DNA from 4 places in the Hydrogenophaga sp. NH-16 genome. Region 1 is predicted to be linked to each of the others. Evidence: predicted binding sites of a transcription regulator. Region 1 holds the regulator's gene; each other region holds the start of a gene.
What was found. Region 1 encodes FNR, which switches genes on or off when oxygen is low (the NO sensors DNR and NnrR bind a similar motif). Its sites were predicted from a motif close to TTGATNNNNATCAA; they were not measured.
Positions count from the first base shown of each region.

Region 1 (4,454 bases):
CCCAGATCATCTTTTACGGATTGCCCTGGCTGGAGTGGAACGCCCGCCAAGCGGTGCTCTTCGATCTCGAAGCGCGCCGCTTCTACATTTTTGGTCTGGTCCTTTACCCGCAGGACTTCATCTACCTGACAGGACTGCTGGTCATCTCCGCGCTGGCGCTGTTCCTGTTCACTGCGGTCGCCGGTCGCCTCTGGTGCGGTTATGCCTGCCCCCAGACCGTCTACACCGAGATCTTTCTGTGGATCGAGAAGAAGGTGGAGGGGGACCGCTCGGCGCGGATCCGGCTGGACGAATCGAGCCTGGACGCCCGCAAGGTCGGCAAGCGTTCGCTCAAGCACGCCCTGTGGGTCCTGTTCGCCCTCTGGACCGGCTTCACGTTCGTTGGCTACTTCACACCCATCCGGGAGCTGGCGAGTCTGAGCCTGGCCGCTTCACTGGGGCCTTGGCAGACCTTCTGGATCTTCTTCTACGGCTTCGCGACCTACGGCAACGCGGGCTTCATGCGCGAGCAGGTCTGCAAGTACATGTGTCCCTACGCCCGCTTCCAGAGCGCCATGTTCGACAAGGACACGATGATCGTGACCTACGACAAGGCGCGTGGAGAGCCGCGCGGAGCACGTTCGAAGAAAGCCGACCCCAAGACCCTGGGCCTTGGGGCTTGCGTCGACTGCACGCTCTGCGTGCAGGTCTGTCCGACGGGCATCGACATCCGCAACGGACTGCAGTACGAATGCATTGGCTGTGGTGCCTGCATCGATGTCTGTGATGAGGTGATGGACAAGGTGGGCTATCCGCGAGGACTGGTCAAGTACTCGACGCAGAACGGCATGGCCAAGGGCTGGACCCGTGAGCAGATGGTCCGCCACGCTTTCCGTCCCAGGGTGCTCGTCTACTCCAGCGTTCTGGCGGTCATCACCCTGGCTGTGTTTGTCAGTCTCTTCCTGCGCACGCCGCTGAAAGTTGATGTGATTCGCGACCGTGGCGCGCTGGCGCGCATGGTGGAGCAGGGGCGCATCGAAAACGTGTTCCGCCTGCAGATCATGAATGCGACCGAGTCGCCGCAGCGCTACCAGATCAGCGTCGACGGTCTTGAGGGCGTGATGATCGCGTCGGAAACCGAGGTGGACGTGCTTTCCACTGAAGTGCGTTCCGCCGCCGTGCGGGTGCAGATCCCGCCCAACGCCGCACCCGCCGGATCGCACCCGATACGGTTCACCGTCCGGTCCACCGCCGCTGATGCGTCCGAGGTCGTGGAGAAGGCGGTCTTCATCGTTCCGCGCTAAACTGGATTTATAAGCCTTATGGAACAAGTCATGTCAGCAATTTCTCGTCCAGTTGACCGCGCACCAAGCACACCTTGGTGGAAGGTCCCGCACATGTGGATGGTGGTGGGCGGTCCTTTGCTGGTCATCATTGCAGGTCTGGTCACCGTGGTCATCGCCGTGAAGAATCCAGACCCTGTGCTCAACAAGTCCGATTACGAGAGGGATCTTGCGGCGGCTCAGCGACTGGAAGGGCAGGCCAAGGTCGATGCGATGGCCAAGTTGCAGCCGGCCCATCAGGCCCGCAATCACGCCGCCTCCCCCGTCGTCCCGGCGGCACCCTCCAAGTAGGACGCCACACCACCGGATGTGACAACACAGGAGTGAAGGTGACGCTCATGAATGCTCAGCGGTGGATGTGGATAGCTTGGCCTGCCTTTCTGGTGGCTGCCGTGCTTGAGATGGTTGTTTTCGCCATGGTCGACCCTGGTGATCTCCATTGGTTCGGCAGCCCCCTGGAGTTGTCTCGCCAAGCCATCTACACCTTGGCGTTCTTTGTGTTCTGGGGCGTCACCATGGCATCGAGCGCGCTGACCACCCTGTTGTCCATGTCTCCGTTCGAAGTCAACCGCTGCCCGGTTCCCGAAGCGGAGCGCCCCCGGGACTGCGCCCGCAACGGCGGGTGCGGCTAACCCTCGGCTTGCACACAAAGAGAAACCCCGCTCAGGCCTTGGGCCCAAGCGGGGTTTCTTTCGTTCAAACGCCCAGACTCAACGGCAGCTCTGAGGGTTCACGATCTGCTTGAGTGCATCGGTGTTCTTGATGTGTACGTAGCGTTGTTTGACTTCGATGGTGCCTTCCTCAACGAACTTCGAGAAAGTCCTGCTCACGGTCTCGAGCTTCATGCCCAGGTAACTTCCAATCTCCTCCCGGGTCATCCGAAGGATGAGCTCTGACTGCGAGAAACCTCGTGCATGCAGACGCTGGACGAGATTGAGAAGGAACGCTGCGAGACGTTCCTCGGCACGCATGCTGCCCAGCAGCAGCATGACACTGTGATCGCGGACGATTTCCCGGCTCATGATCTTGTGGACATGGTGTTGCAGTGTGGTGAACTCCCGCGAGAGTTCCTCGACCTGGTCAAACGGCATCACACAGACCTCGGCGTCCTCAAGCGCAATCGCGTCGCAGGAATGGCGGTCGCTGACGATGCCGTCCATGCCGATGATTTCTCCGGTCATCTGGAAGCCGGTGACCTGGTCTCGCCCATCGGCCGTGGTCACGCAGGTTTTGAAGAAGCCCGAGCGCACTGCGTAGAGCGAAGTGAACTTGTCGCCGGTGTTGAACAGCGCGGTTCCCCGCTTGATCCTCCTGCGCGTGGAGATCACGGTGTCCAGCTTGCCCATTTCCTCGGGATTGAGGCCCATTGGCAAACACAACTCCCGAAGGTTGCAGCTGGAACAGGCGACTTTGATGCTGTGAATGTCCATAAATCTTCCAGATTTCGCCCGAAGCTTAACGCATGGCCACAAGTGCCAGCAAGGCGGGCGCTCTCATCCTCGTTGCGAGCATGGGGGAAAACCCGGGGCTTGGATGGCCCTTGATCTTGATCAAGGGTGCGATTTCCGCCTTGGTGCACATTCGCGCTGAGAACTGGAGAATTGTTTGTGAGTCACGCCATTTCAGACGAATTGCTCAAGCGATTCGACATCCCGGGGCCCCGCTACACCTCGTACCCCACCGCGGACCGCTTTGTAGAAGCGTTCACGGAGAGCGACTACATCCAGGCGCTGGAACAACGTCGGGCAGGCTCGCTCGCGTTGCCGCTGTCGTTGTACGTACATATTCCTTTCTGCGAGTCTGTCTGCTACTACTGCGCCTGCAACAAGGTCATCACCAAACACCACGAAAGGGCTGCGGAATACCTGCGGTATCTGTCGCGTGAGGTGGAGCTGCAGGTACAGCATTTCGGCAAAGGGCATGCCGTGTCCCAGCTGCATCTGGGAGGAGGGACGCCCACCTTCCTGTCCGACGCCGAGCTGGAAGACCTCCTGACGATGATCCGGCGCAACTTCACGCTCGTGCCCGGAGGCGAGTACTCCATCGAGGTTGACCCCCGCACGGTGACGGACCAGCGCTTGCAGACACTGGCCAGGTTGGGTTTTAACCGACTGAGTTTCGGTGTACAGGATTTCGATCCCGCTGTTCAGAAAGCGGTGCACCGGGTTCAGCCGGCCGAACAGGTGTTCGCTCTGGTCGAGACAGCCCGCAAGATCGGGTTTGAGTCGGTGAATGTGGACCTCATCTATGGATTGCCGCTGCAGACCCCTGAGTCGTTTGCCCGTACGCTTGCCCAGGTCAACCAGTTGCGCCCCGACCGCATCGCGCTGTATGCCTACGCGCATCTTCCGGCGCGTTTCAAGCCGCAACGGCGAATCGTCGCTGCCGAGTTGCCCAGCGCGGGAGACAAGCTGTCGATGCTGTCGGCTTCACTGGATGCGATGAGTGATGCGGGGTATGTCTATGTCGGCATGGATCACTTTGCGCTGCCCACGGATGCGCTGGCGGTGGCCAAGCGGCAAGGGCGCCTGCACCGGAATTTCCAGGGCTACAGCACGCAGCCGGATTGCGACCTGATCGCTTTGGGTGTCTCGGCCATCGGCCGCATTGGTGCGACCTACAGCCAAAACGCCAAGACGATCGAGGAGTACTACGACGCGCTGGACCAGGGGCGGCTGCCGATCGTGCGTGGACTGGCACTGACCAGGGACGACCTGCTGCGCCGCTCCGTGATCATGTCGCTGATGTGTCAGGGGCAGCTTCAGTTCGAATCGATCAACCTGGGGCACCTGATCGACTGCAAGAGCTACTTTGCGCGCGAGTTGGAGGTACTGGCTGGCTATGCCGAGCACGGACTGGTTCGCATCGACGACTCAGGTGTGGAGGTGACGCCGTCGGGCTGGTATCTGGTTCGCGCCATTGCCATGGTTTTCGACAAGAACCTGCAGGTCGACCAGGACCGGGCGCGTTTCTCCAAGATCATCTGACTCGCGTGGTTTCGAACCGGCGCGAGGGCTGCGACTGCTAGAGTTCTGCCATGCAAACATCCATGGCACTCACCGCACTGTTCATGGGGATCGCTGGAGGTCCCCATTGTGTTGCCATGTGTGGTGCCGCGTGTGCAGGCATCAG
Region 1 covers NZ_CP029344.1:3,006,900-3,011,353, reverse strand. Annotated here, with positions in the region: gene ccoG (cytochrome c oxidase accessory protein CcoG) at 1-1,283, shown strand, start outside; gene DD542_RS14480 (FixH family protein) at 1,377-1,613, shown strand; gene DD542_RS14475 (hypothetical protein) at 1,661-1,954, shown strand; gene fnr (fumarate/nitrate reduction transcriptional regulator Fnr) at 2,033-2,752, opposite strand; gene hemN (oxygen-independent coproporphyrinogen III oxidase) at 2,930-4,309, shown strand; gene DD542_RS14460 (sulfite exporter TauE/SafE family protein) at 4,360-4,454, shown strand, end outside.

Region 2 (4,454 bases), 1.1 Mb from region 1:
CCGCTGGGACCGGTGGAGTAGCCGAGCGTGGGCGCGGCCAGCACCGCGGCCTTGAGCGCGGCTTCGGTGGCGATGTCCGGGTGCGGGGTGCCGGCCGGCACGGCCACGGCCACGGCCGAGCGGACCATGTCGGTGCGGCTGTCGGCCGCCACGTGGCCGCTGGCGGCCAGCTTCTCGATCGCGTCCGAGGCCAGGGCCACGATGTCGAAGGCCTCGCCGGCCACGACGCGTTTGGCCGCGTCGACGCCGCCGACCGAAGTGACGGCGACCATGGTGTCCGGCTGTTGCGCCGAATACGCGGCCACCAGGTCGGCCAGCAGGGCCTTGGTGGCCATGGAAGAGATCAGGGTCAGGGAAGTGGTCGGCATGGCGGCAAAGGGCTCGTGGGCGGAGCCCGCCAGCGTATCAAAGCCACTCTCGTCTGACCCGTGTCCGCGCGTTCTTTCTGTTATCAGGCCACGGCATGGACCGGCGCGGCCGCCGCTGCGACCGGGGGCGCTGAGGGCACCAGCTGCGCGCGCACCGACACCACCCCGCCGACCATGATCAGCGCCGGCGGGCGCACCTGGTGGCGCAGCGCCAGCGCGGGCAGCTCGGCCAGCGTGCCGGTGATGCAGCGTTCGTCGGGCAGGGTGGCCTTCTCGACCAGTGCGGCTGGCGTCTGCGGCGACAGGCCGTGGGCGATCAGCTGGCGGCAGATCTCGGGCAGGTTGTTCACGCCCATGTAGAGCACCACGGTCTGGCGCGGGCGCGCGAGCATGGCCCAGTCCATGTCCAGGCCCTGGCCGTCGCGCAGGTGGCCGGTGGCCAGCACGAGGGAACAGGCGTGGTCGCGGTGGGTCAGCGGAATGCCGACCGAGGCCGCAGCACCCTGAGCGGCCGTGAGGCCGGGGACCACGGTGAACGGAATGCCCTCGGCCGCCAGGGCCTGGGCCTCTTCGCCGCCGCGGCCGAAGATGTAGCCGTCGCCGCCCTTGAGCCGCAACAGTGAGCGGCCGCTGCGCGCCAGTTGCACCATGAGTTCGATGATCGAGGCCTGGGGCAGGGTGTGGCGCGAGCTTTCCTTGCCGACATAGATGCGCTCGGCGTCGGGGCTCAGGTGTTCCAGCACCGCCGGGCTGACCAGGTGGTCGTACAGCACCAGCCGCGCCGCCTGCAGGGCCTTCACCGCCTTCACCGTCAGCAGATCCGGGTCGCCCGGGCCCGCGCCCACCAGCGTCACCGTGCCCGGAGGCGCTGCGCAGCCATCGGCATCGGCGGTCCGCGCGGGGGTGATCAGGTTGACCAGGTTCATGACTCGCTCCGTCGTGGGATGGCGGCCCGGCTGCATCGCCGGGACGTCCGTTGTTGTGAGGCCCATTGTTCGGACGCGACGGAGGACCGTCCTTGAACCAGTTCAAGGACAACGCCTGTGACCGGGCAGAGCATGTGCCTGCTCGCATCGGCCATGGACAGCAGCCGGGCGAGCGGGCACAGCGCCCCACCAGGGACGGCCACTTCAAACGCTGCTCCACGACGGAGAGAGAACATCATGAGATCCCGCACCACGATTCGCCTGACGATGCTGGCGATGGCGGCACTGATCGGCACCGGCGCGTTCGCGCAGGCGGCTGCAGACAAGAAGCTCAGCCCGGCGGAAGCCAACTACCAGGCCGGCGGATCGCCGCTGGTCAACGAGCCGATGTACCAGGCGACCAATCCCAAGGCGCCGCCGATGACGCAGGCCGAGTTCGACACCGCACGCAAGATTTACTTCGAGCGCTGCGCCGGCTGCCACGGCGTGCTGCGCAAGGGCGCCACCGGCAAACCGCTGACACCCGACATCACCATCGGCAAGGGCACGGACTACCTCAAGGTGTTCATCGCCTACGGCTCCCCGGCCGGCATGCCCAACTGGCAGACCAGCGGCGAGATGAGCGAGAAGGAAGTGGACCTGATGGCGCGCTACATCCAGCACGACGCGCCCACGCCGCCCGAATACAGCCTGGCCGACATGAAGGCCACCTGGAAGGTGATCGTCCCGCCCGAGAAGCGGCCGACGAAGAAGATGAACAACTACAACATCACCAACATCTTCAGCACCACGCTGCGGGACACGGGTGAGGTGGCGCTGATCGATGGCGACACCAAGCAGATCATCAACATCGTCAAGACCGGCTACGCGGTGCACATCTCGCGCCTGTCGGCCTCGGGTCGCTACCTGTTCGTGATCGGCCGCGACGCCAAGATCAACATGATCGACCTGTGGATGGAGAAGCCCGACAACGTGGCCGAGATCCGCACCGGCCTGGAAGCGCGCTCGGTCGAAACCAGCAAGTTCAAGGGCTTTGAAGACAAGTACGCGATCGCCGGTTCGTACTGGCCGCCCCAGTTCGTGATCATGAACGGCGACACGCTGGAGCCGCTGAAGATCGTGGCCACCCGAGGCAACACGGTCGACACGCAGGAGTACCACCCCGAGCCGCGCGTGGCCTCCATCGTGGGCAGCCACTACAAGCCCGAGTTCGTGGTGAACGTGAAGGAAACCGGGCAGACCCTGCTGGTGGACTACTCCAACATCGATGCGCTCAAGGTCACCACCATCGGCACCGCGCGCTTCCTGCACGACGGCGGCCTGGACTCGACCAAGCGCTACTTCATGGTGGCGGCCAACAACAGCAACAAGATCGCGGCGGTGGACCTGAAAGAGGGCAAGCTGACCAAGCTGATCGACGTGGGCAAGATCCCGCACCCGGGCCGTGGCGCCAACTTCGTGCACCCGACCTACGGGCCCGTGTGGTCCACCGGCCACCTGGGCGACGAGACCATCTCGCTGATCGGCACCGACCCGGTCAAGCACCCCAAGAATGCCTGGAAGGTGGTGCAGACCCTCAAGGGCCAGGGCGGCGGCGCGCTGTTCATCAAGAGCCACCCGAAGAGCAGGCACCTGTACTCGGACACCCCGCTCAACCCCGATCCGAAGATCTCGCAATCGGTCGCGGTGTACGACATCGACAACCTGGAGAAGGGCTACACCGTGCTGCCGATCGCCGATTGGGCGGGCATCAAGGACGACGGCGCCAAGCGCGTCGTGCAGCCCGAGTTCAACCGGGCCGGCGACGAGGTCTGGTTCTCGGTGTGGAGCGCCAAGAACAAGGAGAGCGCGCTGGTGATCGTGGACGACAAAACGCTCAAGCTCAAGGCTGTGATCAAGGACCCGCGCCTGATCACGCCGACGGGGCACTTCAACGTGCACAACACCCAACATGATGTCTATTGACTCCCCCCTGCGCCGAAGGAAGTGACGCCCCCCTGCGCCGCTTCGCGGCTTCCCCCCGGAGGGGGGACGGCGCGAGTGGCCTGGCAAAGCCAGTTCCACCGCGCCCTGGGTGAAGTCACTTCGTTTTCGTTGTTTTTCTTCTGGAGAACTTCATGAGAGTGTTTGTTTCTGCTGTAGCGGCTGCTGTGCTTGCGCTGGGTTCCGGCGCTGCCTTCGCCGACGGCGAGGCGGCCATGAACAAGGCCGGGTGCATGGCCTGCCATGCCAAGGACAAGAAGCTGGTCGGGCCTTCGTTCAAGGACATTGCGGCCAAGTACAAGGGCCAGGATGTCACGGCCAAGCTGTTCGACAAGGTGCGCAAGGGCGGGTCCGGCGTGTTCGGCCCCATCCCCATGTCGCCCAACGGGCCCGACAAGATCGCCGACCCCGACCTCAAGGACGCCATCGCGGTGATCCTGAAGTCCTGATCCGGGAGGCCTGCCGTGCTGCGTACCGCTTCCATCCTGTCCGCGCTGTTGCTGGGGCCTGTGCTGGCCTTCGCGCAGTCGGAGCCTTCGCCCGATGCATCGCGTTCGCGGGAGCTGGTGCGCATGGTGCGGCAGGACTGCGGCTCGTGCCACGGCATGCGCCTGACCGGCGGCCTCGGCCCGGCGCTGACGCGCGAGGCCCTGGCCGACTTTCCCCTCGACAGCCTGGCCGCCGTGATCTTCCACGGCCGGCCGGGCACCCCCATGCCGCCCTGGAAGGCGATGCTCAGCGAGCCCGAGGCGCGCTGGATCGCGCTGCGCCTGCAGCAGGGCTTTCCTGAAGAAGTGGTGAAAACGCCATGAAGCGCCGTGAATGGCTGGCCGCTGCGGCCACCCTCTCGTCCATCGCCGCCGTGGGCGGCCTCACCGGTTGCGCCGCGCCCGTGCTGCGCGGCACCGGCGACCTGGGCGTGGTCATCGGCCGCGCCAACGGCACGCTGTATCTGGTGGACACCTCCACCCGCGCGCTGATTGGCGAGGTGCCCGGCCTGGGCGACCTCTCGCACGCCTCGGTGGTGTTCTCGCGAGACGGGCGCTTTGCCTATGTGTTCGGGCGCGACGGCGCGCTCACCATGGTCGATCTGCTCACTCAGCGGATTGCCAAGCGCGTGATGCAGGCCGGCAACTCCATCGGTGGCGCCATCAGCGCCGACGGCACGCTGGTGGCG
Region 2 covers NZ_CP029344.1:4,117,624-4,122,077, forward strand. Annotated here, with positions in the region: gene DD542_RS19850 (substrate-binding domain-containing protein) at 1-368, opposite strand, end outside; gene cobA (uroporphyrinogen-III C-methyltransferase) at 452-1,294, opposite strand; gene DD542_RS19860 (nitrite reductase) at 1,532-3,259, shown strand; gene DD542_RS19865 (c-type cytochrome) at 3,412-3,726, shown strand; gene DD542_RS19870 (cytochrome c) at 3,772-4,089, shown strand; gene DD542_RS19875 (cytochrome D1 domain-containing protein) at 4,086-4,454, shown strand, end outside.
Region 2: a site for FNR is predicted at 1,387-1,400, ahead of cobA (uroporphyrinogen-III C-methyltransferase). Genes of this name have one in related genera too.

Region 3 (4,454 bases), 2.4 Mb from region 1:
CGAACACGATGGCGTCGATCTGGCCGTCCAGGAAGGCCACCGTGGCGGGGGTCTGCTCCAGCTCGCTGAGCTGCAGCTGCTGGCGGTCGATGCGGTTGACGTCCAGCAGGGTCGAGAACAGGCGCGGCACGCCGCTGCCGGGTGTGCCGACGTTGACGCGCCAGCCGACCAGATCGCCCAGCGACTGGATGGTCGGGCTCTGCCTGAGCCGCTGCGCCGAGTCCTCGCGGTAGAACAGCCACAGCGGTTCCACGAACAGGCTGCCCAGCGAGGTGATGGCTTCTTCGTCGTCGTAGCCGATGTCGGCACTGCCGCCCTGCACGAAGCCCAGGTCGGCCTGGCCGGTGCGCAGCAGTTCGAGGTTGGCCGAGGAGCCCTGGGAGGGCAACAGTTCGACGGTGATGCCGTAGCGCGCCAGGGCCTGGGCGTAGCGCTTGCCGAACTCGTCGTAGGCGCTTTGAGCCGGGCCGGTGGCCAGCACCACGCGCTTGGGCGGGTTCGGGTCGAGCCACCAGTAGGTCAGTGCCAGCAGCAGCAGCGTCAGCAGCACGAAGGGCCCGATCGACGCCAGCAGATCGCGCAGCGACAGCAGGGTGTAGCGGATGTTGTGGGGCATCGCGCTACCTTAGCACGGGAGTCCTGTGCCCCCGTGACCGCGCCGTGGCTACGCGCCGTTCAGGCGGAACACCTTGACCGACTCCTGCATCACGGTGGCCTGACCCTTGAGCGAGGACGCCGCGGCGGCCAGCTCCTCGACCATGGCCGCGTTCTGCTGCGTGACCGAGTCGAGCTGGCCGATGGCCTGGTTGATCTGCGCCAGGCCCATGGTCTGCTCCTGCGCGGCGCTGGTGATCTCGCCGATCAGGGTGTTGACCTGCTGGACCGCATCAACCACATGGCCCATGGTGCTGCCGGCGTTGTTGACGAGTTCGCTGCCCCGCCGCACCTGGTTGGTGGAGTCGTCGATCAGATGCTTGATTTCCTTGGCGGCTTCGGAGGTGCGCTGGGCCAGGCTGCGCACCTCGCCGGCCACGACGGCAAAGCCGCGCCCCTGCTCACCTGCCCGGGCCGCTTCCACGGCGGCGTTCAGGGCCAGGATGTTGGTCTGGAAGGAGATGCCTTCGATGACCTGGATGATCTCGCCGATGCGGCTGGAGGAGCGGCTGATGTCGCCCATGGTCTGGACCACCGCCCCCATGGCCTCGTTGCCCTGGCGGGCCACGTTGGAGGCCCTGCCGGCCAGCGACGCGGCCTCCCGGGCCGAGTTGGCGCTGTTCTCGACCGTGCTGGTGAGTTCTTCCATCGACGCGGCCGTCTCTTCCAGGCTGCTGGCCTGCGCCTCGGTGCGCGAGGACAGGTCCTGGTTGCCACCGGCGATTTCGCCCGAGGCCACCTGCACACCCTCGACCTCGTGGCGCACGTCGGTGACCACGGCCATCAGGTTCACATTGAGCTGGTTGAGCGCCCGGATCAGCTCGCCGATTTCGTCGGACCTGTCCGATTCCAGCCGGGCCGACAGGTCGCCCGCCGCCATCCGGTTGGCAAACGCCAGCACCTGTTCGACCGGGGCCACCAGCATGCGCTTGATGAACGCGGCGGCCACCAGCGAGACCACGGCGGTCACGGCGAACGCGGCGAGATGCACCCACTCTGGCATGCCTTCGGTGGCGCTTTCCAGGAACTGGACGCCGAACGCCAGGCCCAGGGTCAGCAGCGAGAGCTTGCGTCCCAAGGTGGGTCGTGTCCAATCGCGCAGCTTGCCGCGCCATCCGGTGCGGACCAGGTGGCCCCGGCGCAGCGCCAGGGTGCGTTGCCCCGATTCGGCTTCGGCGCGCATGCGGGCGTACAGCGACTCTGCCGCCTCGACCTGCTCCCGCGTGGGCTTGGTGCGCACCGACATGTAGCCGGTGACCTGGCCGTTTTCCAGCATGGGCGTGGCGTTGGCCATCACCCAGTAATGGTCGCCGTTCTTGCGTCGGTTCTTGACCAGCGCGCTCCATGGCGAGCCGCTCTGCAGGGTGGCCCACATGTCGCGGAAGGCCTCGGACGGCATGTCGGGGTGCCGCACCAGGTTGTGCGGCTGGCCGATCAGCTCTTCCCGGCTGTATCCGCTGACCGAGACGAAGTTCGGGTTGCAGTAGGTGATGTGGCTGGTCAGGTCGGTGGTGGAGACCAGGGTGACGCCATCCGGGATGACGAACTCCTGCTGGGTGACGGGCAGATTGGTGCGCATAAGAGAAATCCTTTGGAGTTCGCTGAATGACTTTCGTCAAAGGCTCATCCGACTTGAGGCCGCCTGTCTCAAATTGAGACCTTTGGGCGGATCAAGTTTAGGAATTTCCCCGATGCGCAAAGGGCCGAGCAGCGCCAGCAAATGCCCGCTGTTCGAGGGGCTCAGCGCCTGGGTTCGATGTCCGAAGCCACGTAGGCGCCGTTGACCTTCTCCGCCCGGAAGCGCACCTGGTCACCCACCTTGAGCGGGGGCAGGGTGGCCGGGTTCCTGACCTGGAACACCATGGTCATGGCCGGCATGTCCAGGTTCGGGATGTCGCCGTGCTTGAGCGTGATCTTGCCGGCCGCGGTGTCGACCTTGCGGACTTCGGCGTCGACCAGGGGCAGGGGGTCGGCCGCCACCGCCAGTGTGGTGATCAGGCTGGTGGAGGCGATGAGCGTGCGCAGGAAGTGGGTCATGGGTGGCTCCGGGGTTCAGGTGCGGAAATAGGACTTGTAGACGCGGCTGCTGCCGTCGCGCTGGACCAGGACCACGTCGTAGGGGTCCTTGCGGCCGCCGTACTCCGGGCCGTCCATGCCGGGGCTGCCAATGGGCATGCCCGGCACGGACAGGCCCAGGGCCTGGGGCTTCTCAGCCAGCAGGCGGCGGATCTCCGGGGCGTTCACATGCCCCTCGATCACATAGCCGCCGATCAGTGCGGTATGGCAGGAGGCGTACTTCTGCGGCATGCCCAGGCGCTGGCGCATGGCGTTGTTGCCGGTCTCGAAGACCTGCACCTGGAAGCCGTCGCGCTGCAGGTAGGCGATCCAGTCCTTGCAGCAGCCGCAGTTTGGGTCTTTCCAGACCTGCATCACGGGCAGGGCGTCGGTCTTGGTGGCGGGTGCCGCGGCACGGGCCGCGAGGGTGGTGGCGCCCAGCAGGGCGGTGGCACCGAGGAGGAGGGAACGTCGTTGCATGGTGTGCTCCATTCAGGAAAGGATCAGGATTTTGGATTGACGCGGATGGTGCCGCGCATGCCGGCCTCGAAGTGGCCGGCGATGAGGCAGGCGAATTCGAAGTCGCCCGGGCGGTTGAAGGTCCAGGTGATCTCGCCGCGCTTGCCGGCGTTCACGTGGGCCATGTAGGGCTCGTCGTGCTCCATGCCAGGGTGCTTCTTCATCAGCTCGGCGTGGGCCTGCAGTTCTTCGCGCGTGCCGATCACCAGCTCGTGCAGCAGTTTGCCGCGGTTGGCGATGCGCAGGCGCACCGTCTCGCCTTCGCGCAGGTCCAGGTGCGCGGGCGTGAAGCGCATCTTGTCGTCCATGCGGATCTCGATGGTGCGCGTGGCCTCGGCCGGCGCGGCGGCGATGCCCCAGGGCTTCTGTTCGCGCACGACCTCGCGCGGGCCGCCGGCATGGCTGTCGCCGTGGGCGCGCACGGTGGCGGGCAGCAGGACCGGAGTGGCCAGCAGGGCCAGCGTGCGCAGCAGCTGGCGCCGGTGGAGAGGAAGAGCGGTCATGGTGTCGTTGCGGTTCAGTGGTTGTGGTGGCCCGCCGGTTTGCGGGCGGACGCGTCGGTCGGGGTGTTCGGGTCGGTGGTGTTGCCAGGCGCGCGGGAAGCAGCGCCCGGCGTCGGCACCTCGCGCGCCTGCGTACCAGGCGGCATGGTGTACCAGCCCGGGTCGGTGTGGTCGCCGGGCTTCTGGTCGGCGCGCACCTTGAGGGTGGTGAACATGCCGCCCATCTCGATCGGACCGTAGGGGCCGGTGCCGGTCATCATGGGGAAGGTGTTCTCGGGCAGCTCCATCTGCATCTCGCCCATGTCGGCCATGCCGCGCTCGCCCATGAGCATGTAATCCGGCGTGTGGCGCTGGATCTTCTGCACCAGGCCGCGGTGGTCGGCGCCGATCATGGTCGGCACGCTGTGGCCCATGGCGCCCATGGTGTGGTGGCTCTTGTGGCAGTGCATGGCCCAGTCGCCGGGCTCGTCGGCGATGAACTCGATCTGCCGCATCTGGCCCACGGCGATGTCGGTGGTCACCTCGGGCCAGCGCGCAGTCTTGGGCACCGGGCCGCCGTCGGTGCCGGTCACATCGAACTCGATGCCGTGGATGTGGATCGGGTGGTTGGTCATGGTCAGGTTGCCGATGCGCACCCGCACCCGGTCGCCCAAGCGCGCCACCAGCGGGCTGATGCCCGGGAAGACGCGGCTGTTCCAGGCCCAGATGTTCTGCTCCAGCATG
Region 3 covers NZ_CP029344.1:527,332-531,785, forward strand. Annotated here, with positions in the region: gene DD542_RS02550 (TAXI family TRAP transporter solute-binding subunit) at 1-616, opposite strand, end outside; gene DD542_RS02555 (PAS domain-containing methyl-accepting chemotaxis protein) at 665-2,233, opposite strand; gene DD542_RS02560 (copper-binding protein) at 2,395-2,691, opposite strand; gene DD542_RS02565 (DUF411 domain-containing protein) at 2,707-3,189, opposite strand; gene DD542_RS02570 (cupredoxin family protein) at 3,213-3,731, opposite strand; gene DD542_RS02575 (copper oxidase) at 3,746-4,454, opposite strand, start outside.
Region 3: a site for FNR is predicted at 2,260-2,273, ahead of DD542_RS02555 (PAS domain-containing methyl-accepting chemotaxis protein). Genes of this name have one in related genera too.

Region 4 (4,454 bases), 690 kb from region 1:
CGACGTGGGCGATCTGCGCCGCTTCGGCGAGGTGCTGGCGCGGCTGAAAGAGCCCGAGGCGCCGCGCGGCCTGCGCGAGATGGCCGGCCTGGGCGATCTCGTCAAATCGCTCTGGCACATGAGTCCGCGCGAAGTACGGCACGCGCCCTGCCAGGCCGTGGTGATCGAGGGCGAGGACGTGGACCTGGCGCAACTGCCGATCCAGCACTGCTGGCCGGGCGACGTGGCGCCGCTGATCACCTGGGGCCTGGTCATCACCCAGGGGCCGCACAAGCCGCGGCAGAACCTGGGCATCTACCGCCAGCAGCTGCTCTCGCGCAACCAGCTCATCATGCGCTGGCTGGCGCACCGCGGCGGCGCGCAGGACTTCCGCGAACACGGCCGCCTGCACCCCGGCCAGCCCTACCCGGTGGCCGTCGCCATCGGCGCCGACCCGGCCACCATCCTCGGCGCCGTCACCCCCGTGCCCGACAGCCTGAGCGAGTACCAGTTCGCCGGCCTGCTGCGCGGCGCGCGCACCGAGGTGGCGCCCGCCATCGGCGTGCCGCTGCGCGTGCCGGCCACGGCCGAGATCGTGCTCGAAGGCCACATCCACCCCGACCCGGCCCACCCCAGCGGCTATCAGCACGCGCTCGAAGGCCCGTACGGTGACCACACCGGCTACTACAACGAACGCGCCGAGTTCCCGGTGTTCACGGTCGAGCGCATCACACGCCGGCGCGACGCGATCTACCACTCCACCTACACCGGCAAGCCGCCCGACGAGCCGGCCGTTCTGGGCGTGGCGATGAACGAGCTCTTCATCCCGCTGCTGCAGCGCCAGTTCCCCGAGATCGTGGACTTCCACCTACCGCCCGAGGCCTGCAGCTACCGCATGGCCGTGGTCAGCATCCGCAAGGCCTACGCCGGCCACGCGCGGCGCGTGATGATGGGCGTCTGGAGCCACCTGCGCCAGTTCATGTACACCAAGTTCATCGTCGTGGTGGACGAGGACATCGACGTGCGCGATTGGAAGGACGTGGTCTGGGCCATGAGCACGCGCATGGACCCGGCGCGCGACAGCTTCACCATCGAACACACACCCATCGACTACCTCGACTTCGCCTCGCCCGTCAGCGGCCTGGGCAGCAAGATGGGCCTGGACGCGACCAACAAGTGGCCCGGCGAGACCAGCCGCGAATGGGGCCGCACGATGCACATGGACCCGGCCGTCACCGCGCGCATGGACGCGCTGGCCGAGGGCCTGGGGCTCTGACGTTTTCCGACCACCACCTGAACGAACCATGCAACGCCGTCACCTTCTGGCCCTGCTGGGCACCTCGCTGCTCGCCGGCACCGGCCACACCCAAAACAACCCGTCCGGCCCGGCGCTGCCGCTGGGCACCGCCATCAACCGCGCCGGCCGCCTGCGCGCGCTGTCGCAGCGCGTGGCCAAGCTGCACGTCCAGTCCACCCTGGGCGTGCTGCCCGAGCGCGCCAGCGATGTCATGCGCCAGTGCCGCCAGCTGATCGGGAGCAGCCTGGACGAGCTGAGACGCCAGCCCCTGAGCGCCGACACCCAGCCCCTGATGCCGCGCCTGCAGGGCCATGCCGAGCGCCTGCTCGTGCTCACGGCCGGCAGCGGTGCGCCGCCCCGCATCGACGACGTGGTGCGCTCGGCCGACGACATGCTCAAGTCCGCCGACGAGCTCACCACCGCGTTCGAGAAACAGAGCAAGCAGAGCGGCGCCCGGGTGGTCAACGTGGCCGGACGCCAGCGCATGCTGTCCCAGCGCGCCGCCCGCGCCCACTTCCTGCAGGCCGCCGGCGGCACCGCGGCGGCCGGCCAGGCACAGCAGCTGGAGGCGGCCCGGCGCGAGTTCGACGAGGGCCTTGCCTACCTGGCGAATGCTTCCCTGTCCACCCCGGCGATCCGCCAGCAGCTGGAACTGGCGCGCGGCCAGTGGCTGTTCTTCGACCAGGCGCTGCGCAAGCCCGGCCAGGGCGACGCCCTGCAGACGGTGGCCACCACCAGCGAACGCATGTACGAGGTCATGGACCAGCTGACCGGCCTGTACGAGCAGGCGGTGCAGGAGCTGTACCGCTGACGTCGCGCGGGCTTCGTCTGGCAAACGGTGAGGCGCCAGACCTGATCCGGCTTGAGTCAGATCAAGCCATGGGCCATTGAGCCAGATCAACAGCGGGCCGATCGGCCACCACTAACGTTCGCGGACTTGGTCGGTTTCGCCACCAAGGCCCCGCCTTCCTGATCCAGGAGAACGCCATGGCCCATGCTGATCTTGAAAACATCGCAAGAACGCTCCGGCGGTTTCCGTTCCCGAAGAAGTTTGCCGTCGAGCTGTGCGCCGAGTGCAATCTGGCGTGTTCGATGTGCCACCACCCGAACATGAAGCGCCCCAAAGGCGTGATGCCCTTCGAGCTCTGGAAGAAGTGCGCCGACGAGATCGCTGCGACGGCGCCAGACACCGAGTGCTGGTTCTCTTTCTGCGGTGAGCCGTTGCTCGAACCCGCACTGCTGTTTCGCTGCCTGAGCTACGGCCGATCCGTCGGCCTCCAGTCGCTCAATGTCAACACCAACGGCATGTTGCTCACACCGGAGCTGGACGATGCCTTGCTGGATTCAGGCGTGCACCTGGTGGTCTTCGGTATCGACGGGTTCTCCAAGCAGTCCTTCGAAAAATACCGGGTGAAAGCCAACCGGGACGTGGTCTACGCCAACGCTGAGCGGCTGCTGGCCCGCCGCGATGCGCGCGGTCTGCCGGTCGCGATCCAGACGCAGTTCATCGTGATGGACGACAACGCGTCTGAAGTCGATGCATACAAGGCGCACTGGCTGGAGCGCAATGCGGTCGTCAAAGTCCGCCGTCAGCTCAGCTGGGGCGGCAAGTTCGACACGGGCCTGGCCATCACGCCTGAAAACCGGATCCCCTGTCCATGGGCGATCACGATGATGCATGTCTTCTGGGATGGACGGATCCCGCGCTGCCCGGGCGACACCGAGGGCGAGGAAGGAGAAGGCAACGCGTGGCACGCGTCTCTGAGCGATCTCTGGGCCCGCCTGGGTGGCTACCGGGATCTTCATCTGGCACGCAGTTTTGACGCCCTGCCCGAGCGCTGCAAGACCTGCACGGACTGGATGACGGGCGCCGCCGAGCGCGTGCGGCCGGAGTCCGGGACGGTCCCCCTTGAGCCCGTCTGCTCGCGCACGTGAGAGCGCCATGAAAGACGCTCTCTTTCTTTGTGGCGTGGGCAATGGCGAGGGCATCCGTCTGGCACTGACCGTCAACCGCGCATCTCCGCGCTGGCAGAGGATCGTGCTGCTCGACGACGACCCGTCCAAGCACGGCACGACGCGTCTCGGCCTGGAGGTCGCAGGACCGATCAGCCATCTGGCCGGTGTGGATGCCAACTGCTCCGAGGTCGTGAACCTGGTCACCCGCACCACCGATGGGCGCGCCCGGGCACAGGAAAAAATCGGGCAGTACGGCATTCCGTTCACCTCGCTGATCCATCCCGGTGTCGACCTGTTCGGAGCAGAGGTGGCATCGGACGTGACCATCTACCCGCATGCGTCCGTTGGTGCCGAAGCCCGCATCGGACCAGCGTCCGTGCTGCTGATCGGAGCGGTGGCCGGTCACGGCGCCCGCATCGGCCGAGGCTGCGTGGTTGCGCCCAACGCCGTGATCAATGCCCGGGTGACGCTCGGGGACCGGGCGTACGTGGGCTCCAACGCCAGCATCCTGCCCGACTTGCGCATCGGCGCCGGGGCGACGATCGGAGCCAACTGCATGGTCTACACCGACGTGCCGGAAGGCGCGACGGCCATGGGCGTGGCCGCCCAGGTTCTGAGCGCCACACCTCACCACGCGCCGTCCGGTTCAATGGAAGCCCATGGCTTGCTGCCGGACTTTCCGGGCGATCCGTCTTCAAGCATCGCCAGCGCGGGCAGCGCCCACATCGAAGCCGTCATCACCAAGGCGCTTGTGCACGTGCTTGGCGCCGGAGAGCTGGACAGAAGCGGCAACTTCTTCGAGCTCGGGTGCAACTCGCTCAAGGCGCTGGAACTTGCACAGCATCTGCGCCCCCTGCTGGGGAGGGATGTGCAGGTCGTCGACATCTACCGCTTTCCCACCGCACCGGCGCTGGCCTCCTTTCTGACAGGTGGAGACCCAGCTGCGCTGGGCATGCGCCAGGCGCAGCAGCGAGCGGAAATGAGGCGCCAGCTGCGCTCGCGTGCGTGACCACCTGCGGCATGCGCTCAGCGGCACTCGAAGCGCTCGAAGCGCAAAGCCAGCGCCGCCAGGTCTGAAGCGTCCAGCACGTCCCGCGAGGACGCCGGGCCGCGGCAGGTCTGCAGCACCCAGTGGCGCACCGACTGTGCGGCCAGCTCATCGGCCAGGCGGAACAGGTCGTCGCGCCCGAACAGGCCGGCGTGCCAGGTGGTGCGGCACTCC
Region 4 covers NZ_CP029344.1:2,315,356-2,319,809, reverse strand. Annotated here, with positions in the region: gene ubiD (4-hydroxy-3-polyprenylbenzoate decarboxylase) at 1-1,255, shown strand, start outside; gene DD542_RS11200 (type IV pili methyl-accepting chemotaxis transducer N-terminal domain-containing protein) at 1,284-2,087, shown strand; gene DD542_RS11195 (radical SAM/SPASM domain-containing protein) at 2,264-3,211, shown strand; gene DD542_RS11190 (phosphopantetheine-binding protein) at 3,219-4,241, shown strand; gene DD542_RS11185 (anaerobic ribonucleoside-triphosphate reductase activating protein) at 4,259-4,454, opposite strand, start outside.
Region 4: a site for FNR is predicted at 2,139-2,152, ahead of DD542_RS11195 (radical SAM/SPASM domain-containing protein). Genes of this name have one in related genera too.